Regions from separate parts of the Geodermatophilus sp. SYSU D00705 genome, predicted to be linked through region 2. Evidence: riboswitches for the same ligand, from Rfam matches in the RefSeq annotation. Region 2 holds a riboswitch; each other region holds the start of a gene.
The links. Region 2 has a riboswitch for S-adenosylmethionine ahead of ACI78Q_RS11285 (GNAT family N-acetyltransferase). Riboswitches for the same ligand answer to the same signal wherever they lie in the genome.
Positions count from the first base shown of each region.

Region 1: linked by a shared signal. The riboswitch ahead of ACI78Q_RS04075 (bifunctional o-acetylhomoserine/o-acetylserine sulfhydrylase) and the one ahead of ACI78Q_RS11285 (GNAT family N-acetyltransferase) in region 2 are both predicted to bind S-adenosylmethionine.
Region 3: linked by a shared signal. The riboswitch ahead of thrC (threonine synthase) and the one ahead of ACI78Q_RS11285 (GNAT family N-acetyltransferase) in region 2 are both predicted to bind S-adenosylmethionine.

Region 1 is NZ_JBJGYT010000003.1:236,636-238,890, reverse strand. It holds gene ACI78Q_RS04080 (zinc-binding dehydrogenase) at 1-694, opposite strand, end outside; SAM riboswitch class IV at 808-923, shown strand; gene ACI78Q_RS04075 (bifunctional o-acetylhomoserine/o-acetylserine sulfhydrylase) at 967-2,255, shown strand, end outside.
Region 2 is NZ_JBJGYT010000011.1:89,085-91,339, reverse strand. It holds gene ACI78Q_RS11290 (amino acid ABC transporter permease) at 1-572, opposite strand, end outside; gene ACI78Q_RS11285 (GNAT family N-acetyltransferase) at 569-1,102, opposite strand; SAM riboswitch class IV at 1,414-1,526, opposite strand; gene ACI78Q_RS11280 (FAD/NAD(P)-binding protein) at 1,743-2,255, shown strand, end outside.
Region 3 is NZ_JBJGYT010000010.1:13,720-15,974, forward strand. It holds gene ACI78Q_RS10180 (ABC transporter permease) at 1-274, shown strand, start outside; gene ACI78Q_RS10185 (HAD family hydrolase) at 317-1,138, opposite strand; SAM riboswitch class I at 1,199-1,327, shown strand; gene thrC (threonine synthase) at 1,340-2,255, shown strand, end outside.

The DNA of each region.
Region 1 (2,255 bases), on a different contig from region 2:
CGGCGACCGTGGCCGCGACGTCCTCCGCCACCCCACCCGTCCCGCCGCCGTCCACCGTGTGCTCGGCACCCAGCGCGCGGGCGAGGTCCAGCGCCGCCGGGGAGACGTCGACGGCGACGACCCGGGCGCCGGCGGCCACCGCCACCTGCACCGCCGAGAGCCCGACGCCGCCGCAGCCGTGCACGGCGACCCACTCCCCGGCCCGCACCGCGGCGACCTGCACGACCGCGCGGAAGGCGGTGGCGTACCGGCAGCCCAGGCTCGCCGCGGTCACGTCGTCGAGCCCGTCGGGCAGCCCGACCAGGTTGACGTCGGCGGCGTCGAGGGCGACGTGCTCCGCCAGCGACCCCCAGTGGGTGAAGCCGGGCTGCGTCTGGTGCGGGCAGACCTGGTGCTCCCCCGCGGCGCACTGCGGGCAGCGGCCGCAGGCGTTGACGAACGGCACGGTCACCCGGTCCCCGGCCCGCCACCGGCGCACGCCCGGCCCGACGGCCGCGACGGTGCCGGCCAGCTCGTGGCCGGGCACGTGCGGCAGGACGACGTCGGGGTCGTGGCCCTGCCAGGCGTGCCAGTCGCTGCGGCAGATGCCGCTCGCCCCCACCCGGACGACGACGCCGCCGGGCGCCGGGTCGGGCACGGGCACCTCCTGCACGGTCAGCGGGCCGCCGAAGGACTCGAACACCAGTGCGCGCACGCGGGCAGCCTGCCGCACCGCCGAGCACCCAGCAGGGCCGCCCACCCGCTGACCTGCGGGAACCCGAGGCCGGTGTTCCCCGCAGGGCGGTGGGCTGCCTAGGATCGCGACTGGCTCACGAGAGGCAGTGGAAAGCACCTGGCTGGCTGCCCGGCAACCTCGACTCCGTCCGAGGTGCTCCAGGGGAAGAGCCGGCCCGACGGCGCCCGCCGCCGGGCAAGGACGGAGGTCCCCGTGCGCCGCGGGGTCTCCCGACGAGAGGAGACCGGCGCATGACCGACCCGCAGAGCTGGAGCTTCGAGACCCGGCAGATCCACGCCGGCACCAGCCCCGACCCGACGACCGGGGCCCGCGCGCTGCCGATCTACGCCACCACGAGCTACCAGTTCCGCGACGCCCAGCACGCCGCCGACCTGTTCGCGCTGGCCGAGATGGGCAACATCTACACGCGGATCATGAACCCGACGCAGGACGCGCTCGAGCAGCGCGTGGCATCGCTGGAGGGCGGCGTCGCGGCGCTCGCGGTCTCCAGCGGGCAGGCGGCGGAGACCCTCGCGATCCTCAACATCGCCGAGGCCGGCAGCCACGTCGTCGCCTCCGCCTCCCTGTACGGCGGCACCTACAACCTGCTGCACCACTCGCTGCCGAAGCTGGGCATCACCGTTTCCTTCGTCGAGGACCCCGACGACCCCGAGAACTGGCAGTCGCTGGTGCGGGAGAACACCAAGGCGTTCTACGCCGAGACCATCGGCAACCCGAAGGGCGACGTCCTCGACATCAGCGCGGTGGCGGAGATGGCGCACCGCAACGGCGTCCCGCTGATCGTCGACAACACCATCGCCACGCCGTACCTCATCCGCCCCATCGAGTTCGGCGCGGACGTCGTCGTCCACTCGGCGACGAAGTACCTCGGCGGGCACGGCACGGCGATCGCCGGCCTGATCGTCGACGCGGGCACCTTCGACTGGACCGGCGGGAAGTTCCCCGGCTTCACCGAGCCCGACCCGACCTACCACGGCGTGGTCTACGCCGACCTCGGTGCGCCGGCCTACGCGCTCAAGGCCCGGGTGCAGCTGCTGCGCGACCTCGGCCCGGCGATCTCGCCGTTCAACGCCTTCCTGGTGGTGCAGGGCATCGAGACGCTGTCGCTGCGCATGGAGCGGCACGTGGCCAACACCCAGCGGGTCGCGGAGTTCCTCGAGGCCCACGACGCCGTCGACCGGGTCAACTACCCGGGCCTGGCCTCCTCGCCGTGGCACGCGGCCCAGCAGAAGTACGCGCCGCGCGGCGCGGGCGCCGTCCTGACCTTCGAGCTGCACGGCGGCGTCGAGGCCGGCAAGCGGTTCGTCGACGCGCTGGAGCTGCACAGTCACGTGGCCAACATCGGCGACGTGCGCAGCCTGGTCATCCACCCGGCGTCGACGACGCACTCGCAGCTGACCCCGGAGGAGCAGCTGACCACCGGCGTCACCCCGGGCCTGGTGCGGCTGGCCGTCGGCCTCGAGGGCATCGACGACATCCTGGCCGACCTGGAGGCCGGCTTCCGCGCCGCGAAGGAGGC
Region 2 (2,255 bases):
TCGACCGACAGGATGCCGGCGCGGACGATCTCGGCGGAGTAGGCGGCCTGGTGCAGGCCCAGGCCGAGGACGGCGGCGCCGAACTTGTCGATCAGCGAGAGGGTCTCGACGCTGGCGAAGGACGGGCCGAACGGGATGCCGAGGTCCAGTGTCTGGTACAGGTAGGCGAGGTTGTACCAGAGCAGCAGTTGCAGGATCAGCGGCACCGAGCGGAACACCCAGGTGTAGCCCCAGCTGACCGCCTGCAGCAGCGGCGAGCGGGACAGCCGCATGAGCGCCAGCACCGTGCCGAGCGCGAAGCCCAGGACCGCGGTGATCAGCGTCAGCTGGATCGTCGTCCAGACGCCGCGGACGATCGACTCCTCGGTGACGTACGCGGCGACGACGTCCCACTCCCACCGCGGGTTGGTGACCAGCGAGTTGACCACCATCGCCAGCAGGACGGCGACGACGGCGGTGGCCACCCAGCGGCCGGGGTGCCGGGCGGGCACCACCCTGAGCTGGTCGTAGGGCGTGCCGGTCGGCGGTGGTGCGGCGGTGTCCGCGGCAGGGCGGGGGACGACGGCGGTCATTCGGGGTCTCCCAGGGGCTTGTCGAAGGCGTAGCCGAGCTCGCCGGGCGGCAGGGTGCGGAGGGTGGCCAGGTCGGTGGGGCGCGGGACGGCCGGGTCGAACAGCGGGGTCCAGCCGGCGGCCAGGTAGAGGGCCTTGGCCTCGGGCTGGCGCGGGCCGGTCGTCAGGTACATGCGGGTGTAGCCGCGGGCGGCGGCGCGCGCCTCGAGCTCGGCGAGCACCCGCCGGGCCAGGCCGCGGCGCCGGTGGGCCGCGGCGGTCCACATCCGCTTGACCTCGGCGGTGCCGGGGTCGGCGTGCCGGCGGTAGGCGCCGCCTGCGACCGCGACGCCGTCCTCGAGCACCAGGATGAGCTCGCCGTCCGGGGGGAGGAACTGCTCGGCGGGGAAGCGGGCCATCTCCGCGGCCGCGCCGCCGAAGAGGTCGCCGTAGCGGGTGTCGTACTCGACGGTGAGCTCGGCGAACAGCGGCGCGGCGAGCGGGTCGTGCGGGTGGACGCGGACCACGTGCAGGCCGGTGGAGGTGGTCACGCGGTCACCTCCGTGTCCGGCCGGAGGCGCCTGGGCAGGGGGGTGCGGGACATGCGGGGTGCTCCCAGGGGACGAGCGGGTGGGGGTGCGCGGGCACGCCGCCGGCACCGCGGGAAGGCGGTGGGCAGGAGCGGGCGGGGCCGCGGGACCGGGGAACCGGTCAGGAGGGGGAATGCGTCAGCGACAGAGCGCGCTGTCGGTACGCAGGAGGTCGACCGTCGGTCGGCCGACGAGGTCGGTCGAGAGGTCGCGCACGCTCGGCGTGCCGGCGGTGCTCACGGGGGCGTGCTCCTCGTTCAGAGCCCGGGAGGGCTGCGGACTTGCCGACGCGGGATGCGTCGGCCAGGTCGTCACCCGGGGCACCCCGTCGCAGCGGAGGGTTGCCGGCCAGCGAGCCGGGGCTTGTGTGCTGGCACTCAGGACCTGGCCGGGACGATAGGCACCGGATGTCATATCCGTCAATCCCGATCGGTTTGGTAGACATTGGTGAGACACCGCACCGGCCAGGAGGAGGAGGGGGCGTGACCCGATCGGAGCTCGCACAGCGTCGGCACGTCGACCTGCTCCGCACCAGCAGCGCCCTGTGTCCGGAGGACTGACCCGCCCGTCCCTCGTCCTCCCGGCACTGGAGCGCCCCCGCATGTCCCGCCCCGACCCCCTCCGCGCCCCGACCCTGGTCGTCGTCGGCGCCGGCCCCACCGCGATCGGCGTCCTCGAACGCCTCGTCGCCTCCGCCCCCGAGCTCTCCGCCGGCCGGCGCCTGCACGTCCACCTCGTCGACCCGTTCCCGCCCGGCGGGGGTCGCGTCTGGCGCGCCGCGCAGCCCGCCCTGCTGTGGGCGAACTCGCTCGTCGGCGACGTCACCGTCCTCCCCGACCCCTCGGTCGTGGTCGACGGCCCGGTGGAGGAGGGCGCCACGCTGTGGCAGTGGGTGTGCGACGTCGCCCGGCACCGCCCGGCCGACGACCCGGTCGGCCGCGAGGCCCGCGGGCTCACCCCGTCGTCCTTCCCCTCCCGGCCGCTGGTCAACGCCTACCTCGGCTGGGTGCTCGACACGGTGGTCGCCGCTGCCGCGCCCTGGGTCGACGTCCACCTGCACGCCACCCGTGTGCTCGACGTGGCCGACACCCCCGCGGGCACCCGGGTGCGGCTG
Region 3 (2,255 bases), on a different contig from region 2:
GTTCTGGTTCTCCACGATCACCGACGCCCCGCTGGCCGCCGTCGGGGGCGCGGTGTTCACGATGTTCGTCTTCGCGATCCTCGACCAGGTGGAGCAGCTGGGCTCGATCCGGGACTGGTTCCCCACGGCGGAGGAGTTCGCCTGGACCGACCTGCTGCAGACCCCGGTCGACTCCGGGGACCTCTTCCGCGGCGTCGTCCAGTCGCTGGTCTACGCGGCGGTCTTCACGGCGCTGGCCTTCCGCCACTTCGCCCGCCGCGACGTCACCTCTTGAGCGGAGGCTGGGAGCGCAGGAAACCTGCGCTCCCAGCCTCCGCTAGAGGCTCGCGCGGACGGCCTGGGCCCAGCCCTCGCCCATCGGCGCGTCGGTGACGGTCACGTTGGGGACGGCGGCCAGCAGGTCGGCCATCCCGTCGACCGTGGCCCCGTTCGCGGTGATCCACAACCGCTCCACCGCCGGCGCCATCTCCAGGTCGCTCACGCTGTCGCCGATCGCCACCGCGTCGGCGGGGGTGAGGCCGCGGCGCTCGAGGTCCCAGGCGATCGCCGCGCCCTTGGAGATGCCGCGCGGCATCAGGTGGTAGACCCGCGGCGGCAGCGCCTCGGGCGCCAGGGTCATGCGGCCCGTCGCCGGGATCGAGCCGTTGTCCTTCAGCGTCAGCCAACCGGCTCCCATCGCGGCCAGCTCGGCGTCCACCGCCAGCGGGTCGACCCGGCCCCGCAGCAGCGCGTCGGTGCGGTGGGTGGTGTGCCAGGGCGCGTGCCACTCCAGCCGGCCGGCGTGGCGGGCCAGCAGCGTGTCGACCACGCCCAGCCGCTCCATCACGTCCATCGGGGCCTGGTCGGCGTACTCCGCGGGCAGGTCGCCGGTGAGGTGGTGCACGCTGCGCCCGGCGTCCCAGCTGACCACCGAGCCGAGCTCGGCGATCGCGCCGTCCGCGGCGAAGATCCGCGCCGCCTCCACGACCTGCTCGTAGGTCCGCCCGCTCACCAGCACCAACTCCACCCCGGCGCGGTGCAGGTCGAGCAGCGCGGTGGCCGGCGAGGCGGTGAGGTCGCGGCTCGCGGTGTGCCAGAAGGAGCCCCGCGGGCCGACCATCGTGCCGTCGAGGTCGGTGTAGACGACGCGCGTGCTCACCGGCCCATCCTGGCCCGGCCCCCTGGGGCGCCGCCCACGTGGGTAGAGTCGACGGCGTTCCACTCATCCAGAGGGGCAGAGGGACACGGCCCGACGAAGCCCCGGCAACCGCCGCCTGTGCGCTCGCACAGCGGAAGGTGCCAATTCCGTCCCACCCGGCTCGACGGCCCGGGGTGGGGAAGATGAGGAGGTAGTCGTCGCATGACCCTGACCGCTCCCGGTTCCGTCCAGGCCGACTCGTCCGGCGGTGGCCCGATCCCGCAGAACCCCGCCCGCGGGCTGGTGTGTCGCAACTGCGGCGCCACCTTCGGCCTGATCGCCGAGCACGCCTGCGCCGAGTGCTTCGGCCCGCTCGAGGTCGACTACGACCCGGCGGTGATGCGGGCGGTCACCCGGGAGCAGATCGAGGCCGGCCCGCAGAACATCTGGCGCTACGTCGCCCTGCTGCCGGTGGGCCACGACCCGGCCTCGCGCGTCTCGCTGGACCCGGGCCTGACCCCGCTGGTGCGCGCCGACCGGCTCGCCGCCGAGCTCGGCCTCACCGGCGGGCTCTGGGTGAAGGACGACTCCGCCAACCCCACTCACTCGTTCAAGGACCGCGTGGTCAGCCTCGCCGCCACCGCCGCCAAGAAGCTGGGCTACACCAAGATCGCCGCTGCCTCCACGGGCAACCTGGCCAACTCGGTCGCCGCGCACGCCGCCCGCGTGGGGCTGCCCTCGTTCGTCTTCATCCCCGCCGACCTGGAGCCGGGCAAGGTGGTGCAGTCCGCCGTCTACGGCCAGACGCTGGTCGCCGTCGAGGGCTCCTACGACGACGTCAACCGGCTGACCAGCGAGCTCGCCGAGACCGACGAGTTCGAGGACACCGCGTTCGTCAACCAGAACGTCCGGCCCTACTACGCCGAGGGCTCCAAGACGATGGGGTACGAGATCGCCGAGCAGCTCGGCTGGCGGATCCCGGCCCAGGTGGTCATCCCCATGGCGTCCGGGTCGCTGCTGACCAAGGTGGACAAGGCCTTCCGCGAGCTCACCGCCGCCGGCATCGTCGAGGCCTCCGAGTGGACGATCTTCGGCGCCCAGTCGGCCGGCTGCGACCCGATCGCCACCGCCTTCGACA